One region of the Sphingomonas sp. CFBP8993 genome, then DNA from elsewhere that is predicted to be linked to it. Evidence: riboswitches for the same ligand, from Rfam matches in the RefSeq annotation. Region 1 holds a riboswitch; each other region holds the start of a gene.
The links. Region 1 has a riboswitch for cobalamin ahead of SOM26_RS09955 (TonB-dependent receptor). Riboswitches for the same ligand answer to the same signal wherever they lie in the genome.
Positions count from the first base shown of each region.

Region 2: linked by a shared signal. The riboswitch ahead of SOM26_RS11015 (DUF1636 domain-containing protein) and the one ahead of SOM26_RS09955 (TonB-dependent receptor) in region 1 are both predicted to bind cobalamin.
Region 3: linked by a shared signal. The riboswitch ahead of cobW (cobalamin biosynthesis protein CobW) and the one ahead of SOM26_RS09955 (TonB-dependent receptor) in region 1 are both predicted to bind cobalamin.

Region 1 covers NZ_JAXCWU010000004.1:238,383-247,940, reverse strand. The annotation lists gene SOM26_RS09975 (sensor histidine kinase) at 1-416, shown strand, start outside; gene SOM26_RS09970 (SMP-30/gluconolactonase/LRE family protein) at 438-1,445, opposite strand; gene SOM26_RS09965 (glutaredoxin domain-containing protein) at 1,571-1,837, shown strand; gene SOM26_RS09960 (Gfo/Idh/MocA family protein) at 2,053-2,970, opposite strand; cobalamin riboswitch at 3,149-3,368, shown strand; gene SOM26_RS09955 (TonB-dependent receptor) at 3,544-5,703, shown strand; gene SOM26_RS09950 (PepSY-associated transmembrane domain-containing protein) at 5,723-7,123, shown strand; gene SOM26_RS09945 (Lrp/AsnC family transcriptional regulator) at 7,096-7,593, opposite strand; gene SOM26_RS09940 (tryptophan 2,3-dioxygenase) at 7,699-8,508, shown strand; gene kynU (kynureninase) at 8,520-9,558, shown strand, end outside.
Region 2 covers NZ_JAXCWU010000004.1:463,217-472,774, forward strand. The annotation lists gene SOM26_RS11005 (glycoside hydrolase family 2 TIM barrel-domain containing protein) at 55-3,177, shown strand; gene SOM26_RS11010 (S9 family peptidase) at 3,174-5,438, shown strand; cobalamin riboswitch at 5,459-5,642, shown strand; gene SOM26_RS11015 (DUF1636 domain-containing protein) at 5,732-6,139, shown strand; gene cobT (nicotinate-nucleotide--dimethylbenzimidazole phosphoribosyltransferase) at 6,136-7,146, shown strand; gene SOM26_RS11025 (histidine phosphatase family protein) at 7,143-7,700, shown strand; gene cobS (adenosylcobinamide-GDP ribazoletransferase) at 7,697-8,413, shown strand; gene SOM26_RS11035 (cobyric acid synthase) at 8,398-9,558, opposite strand, start outside.
Region 3 covers NZ_JAXCWU010000004.1:483,015-492,572, forward strand. The annotation lists gene cobJ (precorrin-3B C(17)-methyltransferase) at 1-22, opposite strand, end outside; gene cobI (precorrin-2 C(20)-methyltransferase) at 19-747, opposite strand; gene SOM26_RS11105 (precorrin-8X methylmutase) at 744-1,373, opposite strand; gene SOM26_RS11110 (ferredoxin-like domain-containing protein) at 1,373-2,497, opposite strand; gene cobN (cobaltochelatase subunit CobN) at 2,494-5,898, opposite strand; gene cobW (cobalamin biosynthesis protein CobW) at 5,904-6,941, opposite strand; cobalamin riboswitch at 7,122-7,319, opposite strand; gene SOM26_RS11125 (HoxN/HupN/NixA family nickel/cobalt transporter) at 7,342-8,397, opposite strand; cobalamin riboswitch at 8,553-8,771, opposite strand; gene SOM26_RS11130 (septal ring lytic transglycosylase RlpA family protein) at 8,881-9,459, shown strand.

The sequences.
Region 1 (9,558 bases):
CCGAATTGGCGGCGATGGGCGGCCGGGCGGGGCGGACCACGCTGGAGGGGCCGACGGGCGTCCGGTTGCGCTCGACAACGGTGCACACGCTGGCCATGGCGATCCACGAGCTGGCGACGAACGCGATCAAGCATGGCGCGCTGGGCCAGGCCGATGGGCGGCTGGCGATCCGGTGGTCGCTCGATCCGTGCGGGGCCGATGGCAAGCCGTGGCTGCATATCGACTGGCGCGAAAGCGGGGTGGCGATGCCGCAAGCCGATACCCGGACCGATCGTCACGGCCAGGGGCGCGAGCTGATCGAGCGTGCGCTGCCCTATCAGTTGAATGCGCGTACCACCTATGCGCTGGGGGCGGACGGGGTCCACTGCACGATCGCCATTCCCGTGTCGGCCAGCATGATCGAGGGCGACGCCTAGGGCGTTACGCCCGGACCTCGATCAGCCCTGCCAGCCGGGGCGCAGCGCCACGCGCAGGATACGGTCATTGGCCGCCAGAAACAGCGCGCGGCCGCCTTCGCCAAAGGCGCAGTTGGCGATTGGCGAGCCCTGTTCGATCAGGCCCAGCGGTTCGGCGTCGGGCGTCATCAGCATCATGCCGCCGGGCACCGCGCAGACGAGCGTACCGTCGCGCGCGACCTTCATGCCGTCGGGCAATCCCGCGCCGCCCGCCGCCAGCATCGCCCTGGCGTCGAGCAGCACGCGGCGGCCGCTCACCTGTCCATGCGTATCCACGTCATAGACCATGATGCGCGGCGCCGCCTCGTCCGACACCGAGACGTATAGTTTCCGCTCGTCGGGCGACATCGCAATGCCGTTCGGCTTGGTCAGCTCGCCGTCGATCAGGTCGATGCGACCATCGGGGCGGCGGCGATAGACGCCGTTGACCGGCTGTTCCCTCAGCGGTGACCGGTCGCCGTCCTGAAAGCCGTAGGGCGGGTCGGTGAACCAGATCGCGCCGTCGCGCGCGACATGCATGTCGTTGGGGCTGTTGAAGCGCTTGCCCGCATAACGATCGGCCAGCACAATGCGGCGGCCGGTGCCCAGGTCGACGCGGTCGAGGCTGCGCCCGCCGCTATTGGCGATCAGCAGCGCACCACCGGCATCCAGCGACAGGCCGTTTGCGCCGGGTTCGCGGACCAGCTTGGGATCGGTGCCGGGCGCGCCCGACGGGTTCAGCACGACGGAAAGCCCGCGTCCCCGCTGCCAGCGGCGCACCAGATTGGCCGGGGGATCGGAAAACAGCAGATACCCGCCGCGCGGCACCCAGACCGGCCCCTCGGCCCAGCGGATGCCGGTCGCGATCACCTCGGGCTCGGTGCCCGGCGCGATCATGCGGTCGAGCGCTGGGGACAGGCGACGAAGACGCGGCGCGCCCTGTGCCGCCGCGACGGGCGCGGCCATGAGCGCAAGGCCTGCGGCCAGGACGGAACGGCGATCGGGTGTCATGTCCATGATGATGCGCGAAGCCCGGAAGCCGCGCAAGCCACTGATCCGCCTGCCGGTTTGGGCCATCGGGGCCGGGCGATGGAGGGGGGGGCGGAACCCTTTGGACGGGCCGACGCTGTGGTCGCATGACCCAGAAGGAAAACGACATGGCGGAGCAGAAGACGACGACCCTCTACCGCATGGTCCTGCCCGAACATACCTGCCCCTTCGGCGTGCGCGCCAAGGAGATGCTGGAGGGCGCAGGCTATGAGGTCGACGACCGCATCCTGTCCTCGCGCGACGAGGTCGAGGCGTTCAAGGCGGAGCAGGGCGTCGCCACCACTCCGCAGATCTTCATCGATGGCGAGCGCATCGGCGGCAGCGATGCGTTGGAGGCGTATCTCGCCGATTAGGCGCGATCGTTCCTGTTCTGCCGTTCAGGCGACAGCCGAGCTAAAACAGGCCTGCTCTCCCGAACCCCATACCACCCCGGCGAAGGCCGCGGCCCAGTTGGGAAACGGCAAGAGAGACGTCCAATGATCGCCCAACTGAATCCCGGCCTTCGCCGGGATGGTGCTTGGGGGACATGGGAAACCCTCGCAAGGGTAGAGCGGGTGGCCGAAACACTTCAGGAGGATGGCGGCATCGCCCCCACGGCTTCCGCTGCTTCGGTCATCGCCTCGCACAGAGCATGGGTCGCCAGAATATCCTCGGCATCCGTCGTCACCCCGTCGCGGGCGGCGCTCAGGAAGTCGAGGCACATCGCCTCGAACCCGCGCTGCCAGCCGACCGAGGTCCAGTCGCTGCGTCGTGTCCGGACCTCGCTTCCAGCCAGATGCACCTGGTCCGCCATGTTCAGCACCGACCGGCGGAGGCCGCCGCCCATCATGTCCAGCCGTTCCTCGTTCAACCCGCTGTCCCGGTGCATCATGCCGATCGCGGTGAAACCGTCGCCCGCCAGCATCAGCGTGATCGCGGTCAGCAGGCCGTCGACGACCCTGGGTTCGATCACGCGGCGGCGTATCGGCCCCGGCGCCATGAAGAGCAGCGTGTCGGCGACATGGATGAAGTCGTCGAAGATCACACGGCGCGCGACGTCCGGCTGGCGGTGGCGGTGCTTCTCCATGACGATCAGGTCCGCCGTTTCGTCGCGCAGCGTGGCGTAACAGGGCGCGAACCGGCGGTTGAACCCGACGCGCAGCAGGGTGTCCTGCGCCGCCGCCAGTGCCATAAGCCGTTCGGCTTCCGCCAGCGTATCGGCCAGCGGCTTGTCGACGAAGGTCGCGATCCGCGCCTCGAGCAGATGCTGGACCAATGCGGGATGCGCCTCGGTCGCGGCGTGGACGAAGGCGGCGTCGAACGCGCCGGTCGCCAGCGCCGCGTCCAGCGTGGCATGATGGCCCGCCACCCGCCAGGCGCGGGCGGTGTCGTGCCGCACCTGCGCGTCGCGCGTGACGAGATGCAGGGCGATGTCGGGGCGGGACGCCAGGACGGGCAGATAGGCCTTGTGCGCGATATCGCCCAGACCGATGACCAGCACGCGCATGTCCGTCTCTCCTTCGACCCGCCGCCATGGAACCGGGGAGGGCTTTCGATCCGTCCGGCTTTCCGCCGTCACGGGGCCGCGTGTCAAACGCGGATGGGCCCGCCGTGCAGTCTTCGGCCGTCTTGTACCGCACGGCGCCTTCCCCTATCGATCGCAGCGGCGGTGCCGCGAGGCGCCGTCATGATCGCGTCGGTTCCTCCGGGAGGAGGATGAAAAGGGAATCCGGTGAAGGCGAGTGGTCGCCGAAATCCGGGGCTGTCCCTGCAACTGTAAGCGGCGAGCAAGGCGTGCACCGGCGGGATGATCGCATCCGGCCAGGCCACTGGGGCAACCTGGGAAGGCCGCACACCCGGCGACGACCCGCGAGCCAGGAGACCTGCCGACGTCTGGTCGCTCATGCCTGGTCCAGGGGATGGCCGAGGCACGGTGATGATCCGACGAGCGACGCCAAAGGTGCGGCGGGGGCCGCATGGAGGGGCGTGCGCGTGGCCGGTGGCGTCCGGCGGGCATGGCCGTCGCCGCGTATGCGGAGGGCCCCCGTCAATGTGCGTCAGACGCCCGAAGGACAAGACGATGTCGTGTATTTCCCTGACTTCCGCCGCCCCGGCGATATTGCTCGCGCTGGGTGCCGCCCCCGCGATCGGACAGGTGGCCGAACCCCGTGCCAATGAGGGGGGCAGCGACAGTGCCACCATCCTCGTCATCGGCGAAAAGGACGGTGGCGTGCTGACCATGCCTAATGCGACGGCCAGCCGGTTGAACCTGACGCCGCTGGAAACGCCGGCCAGCATCGCGACGCTGGACGGCGACACGATCCGTGCGCGGGGCGACCAGTCGCTGGTCGATGCACAGACCCGCGCACCGGGGATCACCAGCGTCGCCAATCTGGGCAATGGCGGCACCGCGCTCGCCGCGCGCGGCTTTGCGGGGCAGGGGTCGGTACTGCAACTGATCGACGGCGTGCGGCTGTTTCCGGCGGCGGGGACGATCACCTTTCCGACCGATCCGTGGATGGTCGAGCGGGTCGACGTGCTGAGCGGCCCGGCCTCGGTCCTGTACGGGCAGGGCGCGCTGGGCGGTGCGGTGAACGTCGTGATGCGGCGGCCCGACGCCCGGCGCACCTCCGTGCAGGGCGAGATCGGCTATGGCGCGCAGGACAGCCTGCATGCCGCGGCCGGGATGGGCGGGCCGATCGGCGACACGCTGGCCTATCGGATCGACGGCAGTTGGCGGCGATCGGACGGTTATGTCGATCGGGGATCGTCGCGCAGCCTGGCGCTGGCGGGGACATTGCGCTGGACGCCGCTTCCGACGCTGGCGATCACGTTGCGCGGCGATCATGGCGACCAGCGGCCCATGGCCTATTTCGGAACGCCGCTGATCGCGGGGCAGCTCGATACGCGCAACCGGCGGGCGAACTACAATGTCGCCGATGCGCGGCTACGCTTTCGGGACGATCGCGCCACGCTTCAGGTCGACTGGACGCCGAACGACTGGATCAGCATCTCCAACACCACCTATCGCCTGACCAGCGACCGGTTCTGGCGCAATCTGGAAAGCTATGCCTGGGTCGCGCCCGTGGGAGCAGGGCCGGGCACGATCCAGCGCAGCGACAATTACGGCATCCGCCACGACCAGACGCAGTGGGGCAACCAGGCGGCCGTCACGCTGAAGACGCCGATCCGGGGTGCGGTGGGCAATGCGCTGGTCCTGGGGTTCGACGCCAATCTGGTCCGGTTCACGCACGAGAACGATTTCGGATCGGACGCGCAGGTCGACATGGTCGATCCCTTCCGCTTCGACCCCGGCCGGTTCCTGGATACGCAGGGGATCGCGCCGCGCTATCGCACGCGAACCGGCGAATGGGCGATCTTCGCCGAGGACCGGGTGACGCTGGGCGGGGGAGTGTCGATCGTCGGCGGCGTGCGGCACGAACAGGACCGGGTGCAGCGCTGGTCGATCGCCTATCCGCAAGGAACACCGGCCGAGACCTTTGCCCTCGATCGCACCTATCGCAACACGACCTGGCGCATCGGCACGGTGTGGCAGCCGCAGGCGACGCTGTCGCTTTACGCGCAATATGCGACCGGGGTCGATCCGCTGGGCACGCTGACCACGGTCACCACGGGGCAGGTGGCGTTCAGCAATGCGCGCGGCCACCAGGTCGAGGTCGGCGCGAAGGCGTTGTTCCTGGACGGGCGCGGCACCGCGACGCTGGCCGCCTATCGTATCGTCAAGACCGGGCTGCTGGCGCAGCGGACCCTGTCGAGCCCGATCGAACAGGTGGGGCAGCGATCCGCGCAGGGGATCGAGGCGGCGGTGACGCTCGACGTGACGCGCACGGTGGGCATCGACGCCAACGGATCGGTGCTGGATGCGCGATTCGATGATTTCCTGTCGGGCGGCGTCAGCTATGACGGCAAGACGCCGCCCAACATCGCCGAGACGATGGCCAATGTCTGGCTGCGCTGGGATGCCACCCGGCGGGTCCAGGCGCGCGCCGGGCTGCGCTATGTCGGGCGGCGTTTCTCGGACAATGCCAACCGTTTCCGCATCCCCGGCTATGCGACGGTGGATGCCACGATCGCCTATGCGCTGACCGACCATCTGGCGGTCGACCTGCGGGCCGCCAACCTGTTCGACAAGGCCTATGCGACCACCAGCTATGGCGACGAACAATGGCTGCTCGGCCGTCCGCGTTCGATCGACGTGGCGCTTCGTGCCGCTTTCTAAGGCGGCGCGGCGGGCAATCTTGCGCTGGCTGTTCCTGACCCATCGCTGGGTCGGGATCGTCACCTGCCTGTTCTTCGCAATGTGGTTCGCCTCGGGGCTGGTCATGCTCTTCGTGCCCTATCCCGCGTTGTCGCCCGCCGCGCGCTGGCAGGGCGCGACGGCGATCGACTGGACCAGGGTCGACGTTGCGCCACCGCTGGCACCGGGCGCGGCGGGCCTGGTGCTGGAGATGCGTGGGGCAGAGCCGGTCTGGCGGATCGAGCAGGCGGACGGGACCATCCGGACCCGCGCCGCACGCCGCGCCGCCACACTCGCCCCGGTCGACGAGCGGCTGGCCCGCCAGGCCGCCGTCGCCTTTGCCGGAACGCCGGTCCGCTCCGCCGAGCGGCTGATGCGCGACCAATGGACGGTGGCGGGCGGTTTCGACCGGCATCGTCCGCTCTGGAAGGTGTCGCTGGCAGACCCGGCGGGTACGGTTCTCTATGTCTCGTCGGCCACCGGCCTGCCGGTCCAGCGGACCACCGCAAGCCAGAGGATGTGGAACTGGCTCGGTTCGGTGCCGCACTGGCTGTACCCGACCATCCTGCGGCAGGATCAGCCGCTATGGCGGCAGGTCGTCCTGTGGGTGGCGGGGCCGGGTATCGCAGTGGCGCTGACAGGGTTGTGGATCGGCATCTTGCGTGCACGCTTCGGGCAACGGCGTTACCGGGCGGGGCGGATCAGTCCCTATCACGGCTGGATGCTCTGGCATCATGTCAGCGGCTTGGTCGGCGGGCTGTTCCTGCTCAGCTGGATCGTCAGCGGGTGGCTTTCCGTCGATCCGGGGCGGCTTTTCGCCGGGACCACGACCGCGCCAGCGGTTCTGGCGCGCTATCGTGCGCTGACGGCAGTACCGAGCCTGACGCTCGCGCGGCTGGCGGCGGCGGCACCGCAGGCGCGGACGGTCGAGATCATCGGCAGCGCTGGGCAGATGCGGGTCGTGATCGACCGTGCGTCGGACCGGGCCCGCATCCTCGACGCCGCGACCCTGGCCGCGCCGCATGGCGGCGACCGGATGTGGGACCATGCGACGGCGGCGCTGGTCCCGGATGGTCGCCTCCAGCAGGTCGATCGACTGGGCGAGCGCGACGCCTATTGGCCCGCGACCGCGACGCTGCCGGTACTGCGTCAGCGTTTCGACGATCCCGCGCGGACCTGGCTCTATGTCGATCCGGCCACCGGTGAGGTCCTTGCGCGGCAGGACCGGGCGCGGCGGCTCTATCGCTGGGTCTTCGATCTGCTCCACTGCTGGGACTGGCCCTGGCTGATCGAGCGGCGGGTGCTGCACGATGGAATGATCCTGATCCTGTCCGCCTTCGGGCTGATCCTGTCGGTCAGCGGTATCCGGCTGGGTTATCGCCGGGTCATGAAGCGCGCCTGAGCCGCCTGCACCGCACGGGCAAGCGGGGCGGGGGGCTTGATGACCTTCAGGCTGATCGTGGTGTGGGTGCGGGTGACGCCCGGCAACAGGGTCAGCTGGTCGCGCAGCAATCCGTCCAGCGCCTCGACATCGCGACAGGCGATCTTGAACAGATAATCGGCCTCGCCCGCGATCGAGTGGCATTCCAGGATCGCGGGATCGTCCATGACCGCCGCCTCGAACGCATCGCGCTGGCTGGCGTCGATCGCGACCTGGACATGCGCGACGACGCTCAGGCCCAGCGCGGCGGGGTCGATCTCGGCGCGATAGCCGCGAATGACCCCTGCCTCCTCCATCGCCTGCACCCGGCTCCAGCACGACGTCTTGGACAGGCCATGCTCGGCGGCCAGCGTCGCAAAGGACTGTTGGCCGTTCCGCTCCAGCGATTCCAGAAGGCCGAAGTCGACGGGGTTCAGCTTTGTGCGGGACATCGGTCTGCTATTTCCCTGTCGAACGGAACATCGTTCCGCCCATGCTATCACGCACCCGCGATTTTGCGAACAATGTCCCCGCGTGGCCGGTATAAGGTCCGGGACATGGAAGCACGCGATCCCCGGCCCGCCGACATGACCTATGGCGATTATCTGCAACTCGACCGGCTGCTCGCCTGTCAGGCGCCCCTGTCGGGGACGCATGACGAGTTGCTGTTCATCGTCATCCACCAGGCGTCCGAATTGTGGCTGAAGCTGTGCCTGCACGAGCTGGAGGCGGCGCGGCAGGCGATCATCGCCGACCGGCTGGGGGTGGCGTTCAAGATGATGGCGCGGGTCGCGCGGGTGCAGACCCAGCTGATCCAGAGCTGGGACGTGCTCGCAACCATCACCCCGGCGGATTATACCGCGATGCGCGGCAAGCTGGGTTCCAGCTCGGGCTTTCAGTCGGCGCAGTATCGCGCGCTGGAATTCATGATGGGCAACAAGAACCCGGCGATGATAGCCGTCCACGAGCGCGATGGGGCCGCCCATGCGATGCTGACCGAAGCAGCGGCACGGCCCAGCCTGTATGACGAGACGCTGCGCCTGCTCGACCGGCGCGGCTTTGCCATTCCCGCCGACCGGCTCGAGCGCGATTTCACCCAGGGCTATGTCGCTTCGGATGCGGTCGAGGCGGCCTGGCGCGTGGTTTATGCCGAGGCGGACCGCTATTGGGACCTGTACGAATTGGCCGAAAAGCTGGTCGATCTGGAATATCGGGTGCAATTGTGGCGGTTCGGGCATTTGAAGACGATCGAACGGATCATCGGCTTCAAGCGGGGCACGGGCGGCACGGCGGGGGTGCCGTATCTGGCGCGGGTGATCGACCAGGTGTTCTTCCCCGAATTGCTGACCGTGCGGGTCGCGTTGTGACGGAGGTAGTGATGACGGGCATGATCACTTTGGACGAGGCGCGGGCGCGCGATGCCGCCGATCCTCTGGCCGCCAGCCGTGCGCGGTTCGACCTGCCGGAGGGGGTGATCTATCTGGACGGCAATTCGCTCGGCGTCCTACCCTCGGCGACGATGGCGCGCATGGAGCGGGTGGTGCGCCACGAATGGGGCCGCGACCTGATCGGCAGCTGGAACACGGCGGACTGGATCGGTGCGCCGGCCCGCATCGGCGACCGGATCGCGCCGCTGATCGGGGCTGGGCCGGGGGAGGTGATCGTCGCCGATTCCACCTCGGCCAACTTGTTCAAGCTGCTTGCCGCCGCGCTGGCCGACCGGCCGGGACGCCGCACCATCCTGTCCGAGCCGGGCAATTTTCCCACCGACCTCTACATGGCCTCGGGCGTCGCCGAGTTCATGGGGGCGACGCTGAAGACGGTTCCGTCCGACCGGATCGTCGAGGCGATCGACGCGGATGTGGCGGTCGTCCTGCTGACCCATGTCCATTACAAGACCGCGCGCAAGCTCGACATGGCGGCGATCACCGCGGCGGCGCAGGCGGCCGGTGCGCTGACTTTGTGGGATCTCAGCCATAGCGTCGGGGCGGTTCCGGTCGACCTGAACGGCACCGGTGCCGACCTGGCGGTCGGGTGCGGGTACAAATATCTGAACGGCGGGCCGGGGGCACCGGCGTTTCTTTATGTGGCGGAGCGTCATCAGGCGCGTCTGCGTTCGCCTTTGTCGGGCTGGATGGGGCATGGCGCGCCGTTCGATTTCGACGACGCCTATCACCCCGCGCCGGGCATTGCCCGCTTCCTGTGCGGAACGCCGCCGATCCTGGGCCTCGCCGCGCTGGAGGAAGGCGTGGCGCTGTTCGAGGGCGTGGATTTCGCGGCGGTCGTCGAGAAATCGGTGGCGCTCTCCACCCTGTTGATCGAGCAGGTCGAGACGCGCTGTGCCGGGTTCGGCCTCGAACTCGCCACGCCGCGCGATCCGGCGGCGCGGGGCAGCCATGTCTCGTTCCGCCACCCCG
Region 2 (9,558 bases), 220 kb from region 1:
AACTGTATTCCGTATAATCTAGGCTCCTCGCGTCGTGAAAAGAGGATGAGTGATATGGCGAGCCCCCGGCTGTTGTTGTGCGCAGGACTGTCTGCGCTGATCGCGGGCAACGCCTTTGCACAGACCGCCCCAGGGCCTGCCCCCCGCCCCGACTGGGAGAACCCGTCGGTCAACCATATCGGCGCAGAGCCGATGCATACGAGCTTTGCCGGGTTCGAGACCCGCGCCGCCGCCCTGTCCGGCGATGTGGCCAAGTCGCGCTATCACCTGTCGCTGGACGGCCTGTGGAAGGTCCATATGTCCCCCAATCCGGAGGCGCGGCCGGTCGGCTTCGAGGATCCGGCCCGCGACGTGTCGGGCTGGCGCGAGGTGCAGGTGCCCGGCATCCTCCAGGCACAGGGTTTGAGCCGCCCGGTCTTTGTCGGCAGCGGCTATCCCTTTCCGCGCAACGAACCGTTCATCGAACACCGGCTGAACGAGGTCGCCTCCTATCGGCGCGACTTCACGGTGCCTGCGCAGTTCGCCGGACGCCGCCTGCTGTTAAACATCGGCGCAGCGGGGGCCGCCTATTATCTGTGGGTCAATGGGCAGAAGATCGGTTATTCGGAGGACTCCAAGCTCCCCACCGAATTCGACATCAGCCGCGCCGCCAGGCCGGGCAGGAACACGATCGCGATCGAGCTGTATCGCCATTCGGACGGCAGCTATCTGGAGGATCAGGACTTCTGGCGGGTCAACGGGATCGAGCGCTCGATCACCCTCTATGCCGCGCCGCAGACCCATATCCGCGACCTGGGCATCGATGCCGGGCTGACCCATGACTATCGCGACGGCGCGCTGTCGGCCCAGGTCGATCTGGCAGGCGCGGCGGAAGGGACCAGCGTCCGCGCGACCCTGCTCGACGGCAAGCGCACCGTGCTGACCCGCACCGCCACGCCGTCCGGCACCGGCGCGACGATCACCGCCGAGATTCCAGGCGTGAAGCCGTGGAGCGCCGAAGACCCGAACCTCTACACGCTGCTGGTCGAACTGCTCGACGCCAGGGGCAAGCTGATTGAGGCGACCAGCCGCCGCATCGGCTTCCGCACGGTCGAGGTGGCGGGCGGCGAGGTGCGGGTGAACGGGAAGCGGATCATGATCCGCGGCGTCAACCGGCACGAGCATGACCCGCACACCTTCCGCATCGTGTCCGAGGAGACGATGCGGAAGGATATCGAGCTGATGAAGGCCGCGAACATCAACGCGGTCCGCACCTCGCACTATCCCAACGACCCGCGCTGGTACGACCTGGCTGACGAATATGGCCTCTACGTGATGGACGAGGCCAATATCGAGAGCCACGGTTACTTGAGTCTGACCCAGGAAAAGGGCGATCCGACGCTGAACCTGGGGCACAAGCCCGAATGGGCGGCGGCGCATCTCGACCGGGTGCAGCGGATGGTCGAGCGCGACCGCAACCACCCCTCGATCATCTTCTGGTCGCTGGGCAATGAAAGCGGCGTCGGCCCCAATTTCGAGGCGGCGGCGAAGTGGGTCCGCCAGCATGACAAGACGCGGCTGATCAACTTCCTCGGCTATAGCATGAGCGGCTGGCGGCATCCGACCAACGCCTATGTCGACATCTTCGCGCCGATGTATGACGATGTCGAGAAGCTGGCCGATTACGCCACCCGACCCGAATTCACCCAACCGCTGATCCTGTGTGAATATGCCCATGCGATGGGCAACAGCCTGGGCGACTTTCAGGGTTATTGGGATGTCTTCCGCAAATATCCCAAGCTTCAGGGCGGCTTCGTCTGGGACTGGGTCGACCAGACGATGATCCTGAAGGACAAGGCGGGCCGCCCCTATTGGGGCCAGGGGCTGGACTATGATCCCGATCCCAAGGATGCCGGGCTGCACGGCGACGACAGCCCGGTCGGCGACGGCGTGATCCAGTCGGACCGCACCCCCGACCCCGAATATTACGAGATGGCGCATGTCCAGTCGCCGATCCACTTCACCCATGACGGCGGCGGCTGGCAGGTGGTCAACCGCCACGACCATATCGACCTGTCGCGCTTCACGTTGGACTGGGCGGTATTGGAGAACGGCGTCGAGACGGCGCGCGGCAGCATCGCCACGCCTTCGGTCGCGCCCGGAGCCAGTGCACCGCTGTCCTTCACCCTGCCCGCCGCGAAGGACGCCACCGCCGAACGCTCGCTGATCCTGCGCGCCCGGACCAGGGCGGGAGCCATCCCGCCCTTGCCTGCGGGCCATGTCATCGGCTGGGAACAGTTCGCGCTCTCCGCCCCTGTCTTCGCCGCCGTCCCCGCCGGATCGGTCGCGCCGGAGGAAAGCGCCGATGCGATGACCCTGAAGGCAGGCGATGCGGTGCTGGAGATCGACCGGGCGACCGGCCTCGTCCGCCGCTATGCCCGCGACGGCAAGACGCTGCTGACCGGCGGTGCCCCCAATTTCTACCGCGCGCCCACCGACAATGACGTGGGCGCAGGGGTGCCCAAGAGCCATGCGATGTGGCAATATTTCTCCGAGCATCGCCGCCTCGACGCGATCAGTCGCGACGGGAACGCCATCGTCGTCGATCACGACATGGGCGTCGGCTCGGTCAAGATGCAGACCCGCTGGACCATGGCCCTGGACGGCAGCGCGACCGCGACCGTGCGCTTCACGCCGATCCGCGCGACCCTGCCCGATCCGTTGCGCGTGGGCCTGGCCTTCGCAACGCCGGGGCAGCAATTCGGCAAGGTCAGCTGGTTCGGGCGCGGGCCCTGGGAAAGCTATGCCGACCGCAAGACCGGCGCAATGATCGCGCGCTGGGACGGCAGGCTGGCCGATCAGTATCACGACTATGCCCGGCCGCAGGAAAGCGGCAACAAGACCGATGTCCGCTGGGTCCAGCTGACCGGCACCGGCGCGGGCCTGCGCGTGACCGGCGCGCAGGCGCTCTCGGTCAACGCCCTGCCCTTCCCCTATGGCGACCTTGCCATGAAGCCGCCTGCGCAGGCGCACAGTTCGGACATCACCCCCCATGGCGACGGCACGCTGCTGATCGACGCCGCGCAGGCCGGGGTCGGCGGCGACACCGGCTGGAACCTCGATGGCCGCGCGCACATGCCCTATCGCATCGCGCTGAAGCCGCTGACCTACAGCTTCACCATCGGAGCGGCGCGTTGAAATCCCTGCTGACCCTCGCCCTGTTGCTGACCGCCGCCCCGGTCGCGGCACAAACCGTGCCCGACCGGATCGGAAAATCCCTGGCCCTTCGTGAGCAGTGGCAATGGCTAACCCGCGACATCGCGTCGCCCGCCGAGTGGGACGCGGACGGGCGGCATTTCCATTATCGCAAGACGGTGGCGGGCGGCTTCGCCTTCGTCGATGTCGACGCCGCCACCCGCGCCAAGGCCGCCGCCTTCGACGCCGCCGCATTGGCGCCCGCTCTGGGCAAGGCGATGGGCCAGGCCATCGCCCCCTTGCGCCTGCCCTTCGAGCATTTCAGCTATACGCCCGATCGTTCGGCGATCCGCTTCTCGATCGGCTATGACGACACCGTCTATCGCTGCACCCTGGTCCAGCCGGTCTGTTCGGTCGTTCCGCCCGAAAACCCCGGCCGCCCGCGCGGCTTCGGCGTGGTGCGCGACCTGCGCGTGCCCGCCGACAACCATCCGCGCCTGTCGCCGGACGGCAGGCTGGAGGCGCTGGTCCTCGACGACAATCTGGTCGTGCGCGAGGCGAAGGGCGGCAAGGAACTATGGCGCAGCCAGGACGGCAGCCCCGCCAATTTCTACGACCCCGAGAGCCTGGCCTGGAGCCCCGACGGCCGACATATCGCGCTCCAGCGCGTCCGCCCCGGCTATGCCCGCATGGTCACCCGCATCCTCGCCGCGCCGCCGGGCAAGGTCCAGCCCGAGGTGATCCAGCAACTCTATCCCAAGCCCGGCGACGCGGTGGACCAGGAAGCCCCCGTCCTGTTCCGCGTCGCGGACGGCCAGCGGACCGAGATCGACCCCGGTCTGTTCGCCAATGCCTATACCCTGTCCGCGCCGGAATGGCGCGCCGACAGCAAGAGCTTCGCCTTTGCCGACCTGAAGCGCGGCTTCGGTGAGACGAAGATCATCGCCGTCGACGTCGACACCGGCCGGGCGCGCGCCGCCGTCACCGAAACCGCCAGGACCTTTGTCTTCCGCGACCGGATCTGGTCGCATGACGTGAAAGGGCTGGGCCGCGAAATCCTCTGGGCGTCGGAGCGTGACGGCTGGCGGCATCTCTACCTGATCGACGGGACGACCGGCCGGGTCGTGCGCCAGATCACCCGGGGCAACTGGCTGGTTCGCGATATCGCGAAGGTCGATGACGACAAGCGCCAGATATGGTTCTCGGCCAGCGGCTTCGTGCCGGGCGAAGACCCCTATTACAAACACTGGTTCCGGGTCGATTTCGACGGCCGCAACCTGACCCGCCTCACCAAGGAGAATGCGACGCACGAGGTGCGCTTCTCCCCCGACATGTCCACTTATGTCGATGTCTATTCGCGCACCGATAGCCCCGAGACAATGGAGTGGCACGACGCGCGCGACGGACGGCTGATCCAGACGCTGGAAAAGGGCGACATCACCGCGCTGACCGCCGCCGGTTTCCGTCCGCCCGAGCGCTTCACCGCCAAGGGTCGCGACGGCAAGACCGACATTTACGGTCTGGTCGTCCGTCCCCGCGACTATGACCCGGCCAGGCGCTATCCGGTCATCGAGAATATCTATGCCGGGCCGCACGACAGTTTCGTGCCCAAGACCTTCTGGCCGTTCGGCGCCTTCTCCGGCGGCGACAAGGTCATGGGGATGCAGCAGCTCGCCGATCTGGGCTTCATCGTCGTGATGATCGACGGCATGGGCACCGCCAACCGGTCCAAGGCCTTCCACGACGTCGCCTGGAAGAACCTGGCCGATAGCGGCTTTCCCGACCGCATCGCCTGGATGAAGGCGCTGGCCGCCAAGGACCCTGCGGTCGATATCAGCCGCGTCGGCATCTACGGCGGCTCGGCGGGTGGGCAGAGCACGCTGAACGCGCTGCTGTTCCACCCCGAATTCTACAAGGCCGGGGTCGCCTATGCCGGGTGTTTCGACAACCGGATGGACAAGATCGACTGGAACGAACAGTGGCTGGGCTATCCGGTCGACCGGAGCTATCTGGACGCCTCGGGCGTGGTCCATGCCGGGCAGTTGCAGGGCAAGCTGATGCTGGTCGTCGGCGAACAGGATTCCAATGTCGACCCGGCCAGCACGACCCAGGTCGTCGATGCGCTGATCAAGGCGGACAAGGATTTCGACCTCCTCGTCATCCCCGGCGGCGAGCATACCGCCGGGCGCAGCACCGGACCGGTGGCGTACGCGATGCGGCGGCAATACGCCTTTTTCCTGAAGGCGTTGCGCGGGGAGGAGTGACATCCTCCCCGCCCACGCCTATCGCTCGGCGCGCGACAGGTTCCCCTTGGGGATCAAAAGGGAATGGGGTGCGAAACCCCGGCTGCCCCTGCAACTGTAAGCGGCGAGCCATCCGCCATCACGCCATTGGAGCATCGCTCCGAGAAGGCGGCGGACCGGCCCCGACCCGCGAGCCAGGAGACCTGCCCGTCGCGGTCGTCCTTCGGTCGGTCAGGGTGTGCCGGGCGAAACGGGGCTATCCCCGCGCGCGACGACAGCGCCTGTGGAGATATAGCCGTGACCGAGACCGACCCATGCTGAAACCCGCCGCGAACGGCCCCGCCGTTATCGCCTGCAACACCTGCCGCCTGTCCGACGATGCGCGCGAGAATGAGGACGGGCGGCGCGGCGGCGCGCTGCTGGTCGATGCGCTGCGGCGCGTCCAGGCCGCCGACCCCGCTTATGCCGATGTGGCGGTCGAGGAAATGCCCTGCCTGTTCGCGTGCCAGTCCTTCTGCACCGTGCATGTGCGCTGCCCCGGCAAGGTCGGGTACGTGATGGGCAAGTTCGCCCCCGACGACGATTCCGCACGCGCTATCCTGGACTATGCCCGCGCCTATGCCGACAGTGACTGGGGCCAGGTGCCGTACAAGCAGTGGCCACAGGGGGTGAAGGGTCATTTCATCACCCGCACGCCGCCAGAGGGATTTGTCGTCGAATGAGCCCGTTCCCGACCGTCGCCGCGTTCGAGGCCGCCCTGGACAGCCTGAGCCAGCCCGACATGGCGGCCCGCGAAGCGGCGACCGCACGGCAGGGCCAGTTGACCAAGCCACCCCGCTCGCTCGGCCGACTTGAGGATATCGCGATCTTCCTGGCCGGGTGGCAGGGTGTCGAGCGGCCCCGGATCACCAACGGCCGCGCGGTGATCTTCGCGGGCAATCACGGCGTCGTCGCACGCGGGGTCAGCGCCTTTCCGGCGGCGGTGACCGCGCAGATGGTCGCCAATTTCGCCGCCGGGGGCGCGGCGATCAACGCGCTGGCCGCCGCCGCCGGGCTGGCGCTGTCCGTCGTGCCGCTCGACCTCGACCGGCCGACCGCCGACTTCACCACCGCGCCCGCGATGAGCGAGGCGGAATGCCTGGCCGCGCTGTCCGCCGGGGCCGAGGCGGTGGGCGATGCCGACCTGCTCGTGCTGGGCGAGATGGGGATCGGCAACACGACCCCCGCCGCCGCGCTGGCCGCCGCCAGCTTCGGCGGCACGCCTGCCCTTTGGGTCGGTCCGGGCACCGGCGTCGATGCCGACGGCCTGTCGCGCAAGGCGCAAGTGGTGACCGACGGCCTGGAACGTCATCGGCCCCATCTCACCAGCCCGTTCGAAATCCTGCGCCGCCTGGGCGGACGCGAGATCGCGGCGATGGCGGGCGCGGTGCTGGCCGCGCGGTTGAAGCGGATTCCGGTCGTGCTCGACGGCTTCATCGGCACCGCCGCCGTAGCACCGCTGGCCACCGCCAATCCCGACATCACCGCCCATTGCCTGGCGGGGCATTGCTCGGCCGAGCCGGGTCACACGCTGCTGCTCGCCCGGCTGGGGCTGGAGCCCATATTGTCGCTGAACATGCGGCTGGGCGAGGCGAGCGGCGCGGCGGTCGCGGTCGCGGTCATTCGATCGGCACTGGCCGCGCATGACGGCATGGCGACCTTTGCCGAAGCGGGCGTATCGGGCGCGTGACCACGTTCCGCCTGCATCTGCTCCGCCACGGCGAACCCATCCTGGCGGGGCGGATGCTGGGCCGGACCGATAGCCCGGCGACGGCCAAGGGCATCGCCGATTGCAGAGTACGCGGGACGGGACTGGCCGTGACGCGCCGCCTGTCCTCCGACCTATCCCGCGCGCGCGCCTGTGCCGAGGCGATCGGCCCGGCCGAGGTCGATCCGCGCTGGCGGGAACTGGATTTCGGCGCATGGGACGGCATGGCCGCATCTCAGATCGACGCAGGCGCGCTCGCCCGGTTCTGGGACGACCCCGATGCGGCCCCGCCGCCGGGCGGAGAGCGCTGGTCCGATCTGGTCGCGCGGGTCGGGGCCGCGATCGCCGACCTGCCGCCCGAGCCGACTCTGGTCGTCACCCATGGCGGGGCGATGCGTGCGGCACTGCACATCCTGTGCGGCTTCGACGCCCGCGCGGTCTGGGCCTTCGCCCTGCCCTATGCCAGCCTGGTCACGCTGGAGGTGTGGGACGGCGAGCCTCGCTCGGCGCAGGTCAGCGGGCTGGTGACGGCATGAGGACGCTCATCGTCGCGCTCGGTTTCCTGACCCGCCTGCCGATGCCGCGGGTCGAGGCCGACAAGGCCGATTTCGCCCGCGCCATCCGGCTCTATCCGGTCGCGGGGCTGGTCATCGGGGCGATCGTCGCTGGCGCGGGCTGGCTGGGTGCACGGGTCGATCCGTGGACGGGGGCGCTGGCGGCGCTGGTGGCCTGGGTCTGGGCGACGGGGGCGCTTCATCTCGATGGACTGGCCGACCTGTCCGACGGGCTGGGTGCGGCGCATGGCGATCGCTCGCGGTTGCTGGCGGTCATGGCCGATCCGCATATCGGCAGCTTCGGGGTCACCGCACTGGCGTTGCAGTTGCTGGCCAAGCTGGTGCTGCTCCACGCCTTGCCCGCGGCCACATGGCCGGTCCTCGCACTGATCCCGGCGGCGGCGCGCATCGGGCCGCTGGTCTGGGCGCGGATGCTGCCGCCGTTGCGCCCCGGTGGGCTTGGCGCGATGGTCGCGAGCGCGGTGCGGCCGGTCGACATGATCGGCTGGATCATCGCCGCCTTCGCATCGGGGCTGCTCTATCCGCCGCTGGCCGTCGCGCCGCTTGTCATCGTGGCGCTGTCGCTCTGGTTCCGGCACAAGCTGGGCGGCGTCACCGGCGACGTGCATGGCGCGGGCATAGAACTGACCGAGACCGCCCTGTTGCTCGCCGCCGCGCTCTACGCCCTGCCCTGAGCGATCCGCAGCAGCGCGTCGCCATCGACATGCGCCTCCAGCACGGCGGCGATGGCGTCGAGCGCAGCATCGACATCGGCACGGTGGTCCGGCCCGTGCCCCGCCACACCGATCCGCGCCAGCCATGCCGCACGCTGCCCCGCTTGCCCAAGCAGGCCATGGATGTAGCTGCCCGCAACCAGGCCATCGGCGCTGATCGCCCCCTCCGCCCGGCCATCGGCCAGATGCCCCACGGGGCGTGTGGTATCGGGGCCGCTGGTCTGCCCCAGATGGATCTCATAGCCGGAGAACGCCGCGCCCAGCGCCGCGCCGGTGACCGGCCGCACCGTCTTCGCGCCGGTCAGCACCGTCTCGACATCCAGAAGCCCCAGCCCTGCGACGCTGCCCGCCGGGCCCTCGACCCCGTCCGGGTCGGCGACCATGCGCCCCAGCATCTGATACCCCCCGCACAGGCCCAGCACCGGCCGTCCGCGCCGGACATGCGCGGCGATATCGATGTCCCAGCCCTGCGCGCGGACAAAGGCCAGGTCGGCGATGGTCGCCTTCGACCCCGCCAGCACGATCATCGCGGCGTCGGGAATGGGCTGGCCGGGGCGGACCATGACCAGATCGACCTGCCGCTCCAGGCGGAGCGGATCGAGATCGTCGAAATTGGCGATGCGCGGCGTGATCGGACAGGCGATGACCAGCCGTCCACCCGCGCCCGCCATCGGCCGCTCCAGCGCCACCGCATCCTCGCTGGGCAGTCGCGCGGCATCGCCGAGCCAGGGGATCAGCCCCAGCGATCGCCAGCCGGTATGCTCGGCAATCACCGCCATGCCGTCGGCGAACAGCGCGGGGTCACCGCGAAACTTGTTGACCAGGAACCCGCGGATCATCGCGGCATCCGCCGGGTCAATCACCGCCTTGGTCCCGACCAGCGAGGCGATCACCCCGCCCCGGTCGATATCCCCCGCCAGCACCACCGGCACGTTCGCCGCGCGCGCGAACCCCATATTGGCAATGTCGCCCGGACGCAGATTGACCTCGGCGGGCGAGCCTGCACCCTCCACGATCACCAGATCGCACTGCGCCTCCAGACGGCGATAGCATTCGACCACCTCGGGCAGCAGGCCGATCCGCCCCTCGCGCCACCGCGAGGCGGG
Region 3 (9,558 bases), 240 kb from region 1:
CGACGACCAGCCAGCCGCTCATGGCCGTCGCCCCTGGCCATGGATCAGCGCGATCGAGAAATAGGGGGCGGGCGCGTCCTCCACCTGTGACAGACGACGGACGCGCTCCCCGGCCTGGGCGGCATGTTCGACCAGCCAGGCCTGATCCTCCCGTCCGGCCGCCGCGATGGCACGGCGCAGCTTGGGCAGGTGGCGGCCGATCTTCATGACGACCAGCGCGTCGGTCTCGGCGATGCGGCGGGTCAGTTCCGCCTCGGGCAGGGTCGCCATCGCGACGGTCAGCACATCGTCGCCCCATGTGATCGGCGCGCCGCTGGCGGTCCAGGCGCCCGACATGCCGGTGATCCCCGGCACGACCGCGACAGGCGCGTGCGGCCGCAACCGGCTGTGCAGGTGCATGAACGAGCCGTAGAAGAACGGATCCCCCTCGCACAGCACCACCACATCCTCGCCGCCCTGCACCAGCGACAGGATGTGCGCGGTGCACTGCGCATAGAAGGCCGACAGGCATTCGTTATAGCGCGGGTCGGTGAACGGGATCTCCGTCGTGACCGGATAGTCCATCGGATATTCCACCGCATCGTCGCGCAACATGCCCTCGACGATGGTGCGCGCATGGCCGCGCCGTCCGCTTTTGCGGAAATAGGCGACATGCCGCGCCCCGCGCACCAGCCGGTCGGCGCGCACGCTCATCAGGTCCGCCGCACCCGGCCCCAGGCCGACGCCGTGGATCGTACCGACCGTCATTCGGCGCGGCTCGCCAGCGCGTTGATCGCCGCGACGGTGATCGCGCTGCCGCCGGGGCGTCCCTTCACGATGGCGCACGGCACGGGCTGCGCCTCCCACAGCGCATCCTTCGACTCCATCGCGCCGACGAACCCGACCGGACAGCCGATGATCGCCGCCGGGCGCGGGCAGTCGGGGTCTTCCAGCATGGTCAGCAGATGGAAGAGCGCGGTCGGCGCATTGCCGATCGCGACCAGCGCGCCCGCCAGATGCGGCCGCCACAGCTCCAGCGCGGCCGCCGAGCGGGTCGTGCCCATCTCCCGCGCGAGCGCGGGCACGGCGGGATCGCGCAGCGTGCAGATCACCGGATTGTCGGCAGGCAGGCGAGCGCGCGTGACCCCCTCGCTGACCATATGCGCGTCACACAGGATCGCCGCGCCATTCGCCAGCGCCTGCCGCCCCGCCACTGCAAAGCCGTGCGAGAAGTGGATGAAGGGCGCGAGTTCGACCAGCCCGGCGGCATGGATCATGCGCACCGCCACCGGCTCTTCCTCCGCATCGAAGCGGCCCAGCTCCGCCTCGGCGCGGATGATGGCAAAGGACTGGCGATAGATCGCCGCGCCATCGGTTTCGTAAGTGTACGGCATCAACAGGCTCCGAGAAGCGCGACCGCCCGCTCGGGCGTCAATCCGGTGTGAAGGGGCGCGGCCCCGGCGCGGGCGTCTCTGGCCAGATCGAAAGCCCCCTCCCGCCCGGTCAGCACCCAGTCCGCCGCCCGTGCCCGCGCGCAGCCCTTCGCGCAACCCGATATGTGCAGGCGGCCCTTGACCAGCGGTGCGAGGCGGGCGGCGAGATCGCGGGTTTCGACACTGGCCTGCGGACAGGCGGGCGCGCCGACACAGGCGTCGACATGCAGGATGGGGGCATCTTGCAGGACCATGCCCTTGGCGGGGGTGGGGGCAATATTCTCGACCAGCAGCATCCGCCACGGGGTCAGGCGGATGGGTGCACGTCGATCGCCCGCAAAGGCACCCAACCGTTCCGCGTCGATACGACCAAAGGGAAGACCATAGACCGCGCCCATCGGATGCGCGCCGGGGCCCAGCGGCGTGGTGGAAGGTGCAGGCTTCGCGTCGCCCGTCGCCCATGCCGGAAGAAGGGCCGCATGGCGCGCCATCCTGCCCGCATCATGGCCACCGCTGTCAACGAACCAGTGCGCCAGCCGGATCAGCCCCTCGACCGCATTTTCCCGGGCGACGATCACGCCGGTCGCTCGCCCATCGGCGCGGAGCAGCAATTCGCCCGTGGCCGTCCGCTCAATCCGGAAATCGCCGGGCGCATCGCCCAGCATCGGCGCAGGGCCCGCATCGACCACGAAGCCGACCTTGCCCGGCAGGTCGGGCAGATCGGCCAGCCGCGCGCACAGCCCGGTCGCGATGACATGGCTATCGTCGCCCTCGCGCCATTCCGGCTGGACGAGCATCGCGCCCCGCCCCTCCCGCACCGGATCGGGATCGACCAGTTCCAGTGCCTGCAATTCGGCGAGCATGTCGGGCCAGCTTTCCTCGCTGGCACCCCGGATTTGCAGGTTCGCGCGCGCGGTCAGGTCGATCTGGCCATTGCCGTGGCGGAGCGCCGCCCGACACAGCCCCTCGACCTGTTCGGCCGTCAACCGACCCAGCGGCGGACGAACCCGGACGAGCAGTCCGTCGCCCGCCATCATCGGTCGCCACGCATCGGGGCACCAGCCCTTGACCTCGAACCCGCTCATGCCGCGCCGTCCAGCATCGCCAGCACCGAGTTGCGCCGCGTCCGCCACAGTCCCGCCTCGTAAAGCGCCGCGAACCGCGCCTCCATCGCCGCGAGCGCCGCCGGGTTGGCCTGCGCCATGAAGTCGCGCACCGCGTCCTGCGCCAGCGTCGCGTCCCAGTACAGGTCGATCAGCGCGGCGGGGACCGCGTCGGCCAGATGCGCGAAGCTGCCCAGATGGTCGAGCGTCGCGGCGATCTCGGCCGCACCCCGAAAACCATGCGCCATCATCCCCGCCACCCAGCGCGGGTTGGCGGCGCGGGCATGGACGGTACGGGCGATCTCCTCCGCCAGCGTCCGTGCCTTGGGATTGGCGGGGTCGCGCGTGTCGAGATGATAGAGCGAGGCCGCCCCCTCCCCCAGCGCTGCCCGTGCCGCCGCGAAGCCCGCCTGATGCGCCGCATAATCGGCGGCCAGCAGCAGGTCGCTTTCGGGAAGGTCATGGAGATGGACGAACGCCTGCGCCCCCGCCACCCGCGCCGCGATCCCCTCCGCATCGCGCCGGTCGCCGTCGTCGAGCGCCGTCGCCGAGGCGGCGAGCCAGCTCTGCCCCGCCTCGATCCGCGCCGCCTCGTCATAGCCTGCATTCGGGTCCAGCCCGATGCCATAGCGACCCGGCGCGGGGCCATAGACGCGCGGGGTCGCCTGGCCGACATAGGGGTTCCAGTCGGACGCTTCCTCGCGCGCGGCCAGCGCGCGCACCGCCTGCCCGAACAGCGCGACCAGATGGGGGAAGGCATCGCGGAACAGCCCCGACACGCGCAACGTCACGTCGACACGCGGCCGGTCGAAGCGCATCAGCGGCATCACCTCGAACCCCGTTACCCGCTCGGAGCGGTGGTCCCAGACCGGCTCGACCTCGATCAGGTGGAGCGCCATGGCAAATTCCTCACCCGCCGTGCGCATCGTCGCCGAACCCCAGAGATCGACGATCAGGGTGCGCAGGTGATCGCCCTCCTCCTGCATGTGACGGCGGATCAGTTCCTCGGCGAGCTTGACGCCCTGGAGATGCGCTGCACGGCTCGGCACCGCGCGGGGATCGATGGCGTACAGGTTGCGGCCCGTGGGCAGCACATCGGCGCGCCCTCGGTACGGTGAGCCCGAAGGCCCCGCCGCGACGCGCTTGCCATCCAGCCCGGCCAGCAATCCCGTCCGCTCCGCCGCGCCCTGCTCGCCGCGCCCGAAGATGTGGAGCCCCTCGCCGAACTGGCTGTCCTTCACATCGCAGACAAAGGCGTCGATCCGGGCGAGCGGATCCTCCGCCCCCGCCAGCCCAAGCGTATCGCCCAGCCCGACGCTCTCCGCCTCCTCGGCGATACTGGCGCGCAGCCGGTCGCGGCGCGCGGGGTCGAGGCCGTCGGCATTGGCGTATTCGTCGAGCAACGCCTCCAGCCGCCCCAGCCCCGCACCCGTCCTGGCCTGTACCAAAGCCGGGGGGACATGGCCGATCGTCACCGCGCCCAGCCTTCGCTTGGCCTGCGCTGCCTCGCCCGGATCGTTGACGATGAAGGGGTAGAGGACCGGCCAGTCGCGGGTCAGCGCCTCGGGCCAGCAGGCGTCGGACAGCGCCACCGCCTTGCCGGGCAGCCATTCCAGCGTGCCATGCGCGCCGACATGGACCAGCGCGTCGATGCCCCGCGCCCGAAGCCAGAGATAGAAGGCGACATAGGAGTGGCGCGGGCAGCGCGAGAGGTCGTGATAGTCATCCGCCCGTGCCTCGCGGCGACCCCGCTCGGGCTGAAGCGCGACGATGGCCTTGCCCAATTCCAGCGCGGGAAAGTGGAAGGCGTCCCCATCGACCAGCGGATCCGCCTCGGCCACACCCCAGCTTTCCAGCAGGTCGGCGCGTAGGGACTCGGGCAAGGCGGCAAGCGCCTCGCGATAGGCGGCGACCGGCCATGTCATCCGGTTGGCGAGCAGCGCGGCGGGCAGGTCGGCCTGTGCCTCCACATCATAACCGGCGTCGCGAAGATCATTCAGGATCGCATCCGTCGAGGCAAAGCCGTCCAGCCCCACGGCATGTGCCGCCTGCCAGTCCTTGCCCGGATAGGTCGACAGCAGGACCGCCAACCGCCGTTCCACCGCAGGAGTCGCGGCAAGCCTCGCCCAGCCCGCCACCTTGTCCGCCACCGCCGCGATCCGTGCGGGCTCGGCACGGTGCAGGCGCAGGGCGATGTCGAAATCGGGATCGCGCTCACCCGGTTGCTTGAAGCTGACCACACCGGCGAAGAGGCGTCCGTCGATTTCGGGCAGGACGACGTGCATGGCGAGGTCGGCGGGCGACAGGCCGCGTGCCGACCCCTCCCAGCCCTGCCGGTCGCTGGTGGCGAGCGCGACCTGGAACACCGGCACGCCTGCACCGTCCAGCGGGGTGGTGTCATCCTCGCCGCGCGCGGAGAAGGCGGTGGCGTTGATGATCGCGGCGGGGGTCAGGGCCTTGACCCAACGCGCGATCCAGGGGCCTGCGCCTTCGGCCTTCAGCGAAGGGACGAAAAGGGCAACGGGGTCGAACCCGCGCTCGGTCAAGGCGGCGTGGAGGGCCGCGATGGGCTCCAGGTCGGCAGCGGCAAGATAGGCGCGGTAGAAGGTCAGCAGGATGCGGGGGCGGTCTTGGCGCAGAAGAGCGGCGGCAGGGCAGGAAGGGCCTTCAGGAGTCCAGCCGCCGACGGGGGCGATCAGAGGCGGGGTCGCTTGGGGCGAGGCCCCTCCCCCATCCCCTGCCGCCTGCGGGAGGGGCGTGTGTGTGGTGGGCGCTTGCACTTCTTCAAACGGTTCGCTCGCGTCAGCGACCGGACGCGTGCTTCCAAATCCCGCGCGTCCCGCACCACGATAGCCCCTCTCCCGGCAGGGGGAGGGGTTGGGGAGGGGCAAGGCCCCAGGCAACACCGTCTCGGCAAGTACCCCCAAGGCAACACCCGCCGCCTGCGCTCCCCCCGCATCGCACAGCGCCCCCAACCGCCGCACCACCGCCTCCTCGACGGTAGACGCCGCCATCAGCCGCCGGTCCTCACGCCCGTCCGCCGCCAGCACCACCAGCGCTATCCCCCGCTCCCGCGCCAGCCGCTCGACCTCGCGCAGGCCATAGTCCCAATAGGCCGCCCCGCCGATCAGCCGGATCAGGATCGCCTTCGCATGCACCAGGGTCTGCTCGACATAGGTGTCGACCGACAGCGGGTGGACCAGCGTCGCCAGATTGGCGAGCCGCAGCGACCAGAGGAATCCCCCCGCCCGCCAGCCCGCCGCAAAGGCGCTTAGGTCGCTGTCGGAGAAGGACAGCACGACCACGTCACCGGGGCGCTGCCCCAGATCCTGTGGAACCGCCTGTTCCTCCAGCCCATGGCTCTCGCGAAAGACGAGATGCACTGGTCTCAGCCCTTCAGCACGGCCTCGATCGCGGCGCGGTCGATCCGGTCATGCTCGGCGATGACGACCAGTTGCGTGCCGCGCGGCTCGCCCGCACCCCATGGGCGATCATAGCTGGTGCGGACCCGGCGGCCGACCGCCTGGACCAGCAGCCGCATCGGCTTGCCTGCCACGGCCGCATAGCCCTTCACGCGCAGGATATCCTGCTGCTCGGCCAGAGTCACGATGCGCTGCGTGATCGCCTCGGGACTGTCCACCTCGCCCAGCATCACCGAGATGCTGTCGAAATCGTCATGCTCGTGATCGTCCGCGCCGTCATGGTGCGAGGGGCGCGCGGCGATGTCGTCCTCGGCGGCCGCTTCCAGGCCCAGCACGATCTCGGCGGAGACGATGCCGTCGACCGCCTCGACCATGGGCAGCGGGCGCGGGGCTTCGGCGGCGATGATCGCGCGCGCCTTCGCGACGCCCTCCGGCCCGGCCAGGTCGGCCTTGGTCAGCAGGACGATATCGGCACAGGCGAGCTGGTCCTCGAACACTTCGGACAGCGGGGTTTCATGGTCGAGGCTGGGGTCGGCGGCGCGCTGCGCCTCGACCGCGTCGAGATCGGGGGCGAAGCGGCCCGCCGCGACGGCCTCCGCATCGGCCAGCGCGACCACCCCGTCCACCGTGATGCGCGAACGGATGGCGGGCCAGTCGAACGCCTTGAGCAGCGGCTTGGGCAAAGCGAGGCCCGACGTCTCGATCAGGATGTGATCGGGCCGCGGCTCCATCGCCAGCAGCTTTTCGACCGTCGGGATGAAGTCGTCGGCGACGGTGCAGCAGATGCAGCCATTGGCCAGCTCGACGATATTTTCCGCCGGACAATCGGGAATCGCGCAGGATTGCAGGATGTCGCCGTCGACGCCCAGCGTGCCGAACTCGTTGACGACCACCGCCAGGCGACGACCGCCCGCATTGCGGATCAGGTGGCTGATAAGCGTGGTCTTGCCCGCACCCAGAAAGCCGGTGACGATGGTGACGGGGACCTTGCTGAGGTCACGCATGGTAATTCTCCGACGCGCCGGACGAGCGAGCGCGGACACGGGACCTGTCGCCGAAGCGGTGACGAACGGGCGCGCGACATGCGTCCGCCCCGCTGACCGGCGACCGATGCGGCCCCGGCCGCATGGCTTCGTCGCTCCCCGACGGAGAACCGTGCCCCGACCACCCCCTGGGTCCAGGCAAGAGCGACCATGACGCCGGCAGGTCTCCTGGCTCGCGGGTCGAAGCGAAGGGATGCGCCTTCCCGGATCACTCCAGTGGCCGTGCCTCCAACAGCACCAGCATCGCTCGCTCACCGCTTACAGTTGCAGGGACAGCCGGGGATTTGCACCCCATTCCCGTTTGAAGCCCCAAGGGGCACCGGCGCGATCTTCGGGAGTTTTCGCCCCCGATGTGCGGCATTTATCCCGCCGCGCCGGGCTTGGCAATTCGCGCCTCCATCGCGGCGAACCCGCGCCAGCGATAGAGGAGGAAACTTGCCCCCCAGCAGAGCACGAACAGCCCGACGATCGCGAAGCCGAGTATGTTGAAATGCTCGGACAGCGCGCCTGCATAACGGAACGGCCCCGAGGTCCAGCCGAACCGCTCGGCCAGCAGCGCGGTCGCCTGGATACCGCCGATCACCAGCGCGACCAGTGCCGAGACGAGCGTGATCGTCATGTTGTAGTAGAGCTTGCGCAAGGGGTGGACGAACGCCCACTCATACGCCCCCAGCATGACGAGCCCATCGGCGGTGTCGATCAGCGCCATGCCGACCGCGAACAGCACCGGGAAGACCAGGATCGTCGCCAGCGACACGCCGTCCGCCGCATGCGAGCCCGAGAGACCCAGGATCGCCACCTCGGTCGCGGTGTCGAACCCCAGCCCGAACAGGAAGCCCAGCGGCGCCATGTGCCAGCTCCGCCGGATCAGCCGGAACAGCGGACGGAACAGGCGCGACAGCGGCCCCTGCCCCGAAAACAGCATGTCGGCATCCGCCTCGGCCATCGGCTCGCCGCGCGCGACGCGGCGGAAACGGGTCCACACGTCGCGCAGGATGATCAGGTTCATGATCGCGATGGCGAACAGGAAACTGGCCGAGACGATGGTGGCGATCGTCCCGCCGCTCTGCCCGAACGCCTCGAAATCGGACAGGGTGCTGGCGGCAAGCGCGACCGTGGTCGCCGCGATCAGGACGATGGCGGAATGGCCGATCGCGAACCACAGGCCGACCGCGATGGGCCGCTGGCCGTCCTGCATCAGCTTGCGGGTGACATTGTCGATGGCCGCGATGTGATCGGCATCGACCGCATGACGCAACCCCAGGCTATAGGCGAGCAAGGCGGTGCCCAGCATCAGGCTGTTGCCCGCGAACACGCTCAGCGCCCAGCCCCAGACGGCGATATTGACGATGACGAGCGCACCCATCAGCCACGTGACGCGGCGCTTGAGCGAGGGTCGGATGGAAACTTCGGACATGGGCGGATCTCTTCCCCCGGGCGCCATGGCGACAAAGGCCGACCGGGCCGACCACAGACGGACGCACGTCAGAGTCGGATTCGATTCGCATCGGCCACGTGGCGTCGCTCACATGATACAATATATCTTCGCCATGACCATCCCCTGGATCGCGGCAAGAGCGACTCGCATCGGCAGGTCTCCTGGCTCGCGGGTCGAAGCGTCGGCGATGCAGCCTTCCCGGATCGCTCCAGTGGCCGTGCCTCGCGCCCCAATAAAGGAGGCACGGGACACCAGCGTCGCGCGCTCACCGCTTACAGTTGCAGGGACAGCCGGGGATTTGCACCCCGTTCCCGTTTCAAGCCCCGAAGGGCACCGGTGCGATTGACCGGCGATCGGGCTGGAAGCCCATACCGGTCGGCACGGGGATAGTCTGCGGCGGATGGAGGCGCAAACCGCTTTATCACCCCCATCTCGCGGCCTAATCCAAAACCCATGGTGGATATGAGACGATGGTGCCGCTGGGGGCGCCGCTGGGCACCGGCGGCGGCCTGCCTGGTCGCGGCCTGTTCGGGCGGGAATTACCGGCCGGTCAGCGACACGCCGGTGCGGATCGGGCGGCCCTATACGGTACGCGGCGTCACCTATGTCCCCGCCGAGGACGCGACCTACGACATGCTGGGCTATGCCAGCTGGTATGGCGGCGAATCGGGCAAGCGCACCGCGAACGGCGAACGCTTCCGCCCCGGCTGGGCCACGGCGGCGCACACCACCCTTCCCCTGCCCAGCTATGTCGAGGTGACGGCGCTGGACACCGGGCGGCGGATCATCGTGCGGGTCAACGATCGCGGACCGTTCGCGGGATCGTCCCGGATCATCGACCTGTCACGCGGCGCGGCCGAGCAACTGGGCCTGCGCGCGGTCGGCAAGGCGGCGGTGCGGGTGCGACGGGTCGAACCGGACGAAAAGGACCGCGAACGCCTGCGCCACGGCAAGGCGGCCCGGCCCTTGCCGCCCGTGTCCGATGCGGTGCGGGCGAACCTCTTGTCGCAGATCGCGGCAGCCGGAATGACGGTGCGTTAGCAGCGGCAGCTTTCGCCCGAGGCTGTGTAAAAACTTCGGAATCTGCTATGGTTTTCCGACGTTTCGGGAGGCTTGGGCATGGGCCGTTTCGTACACGGG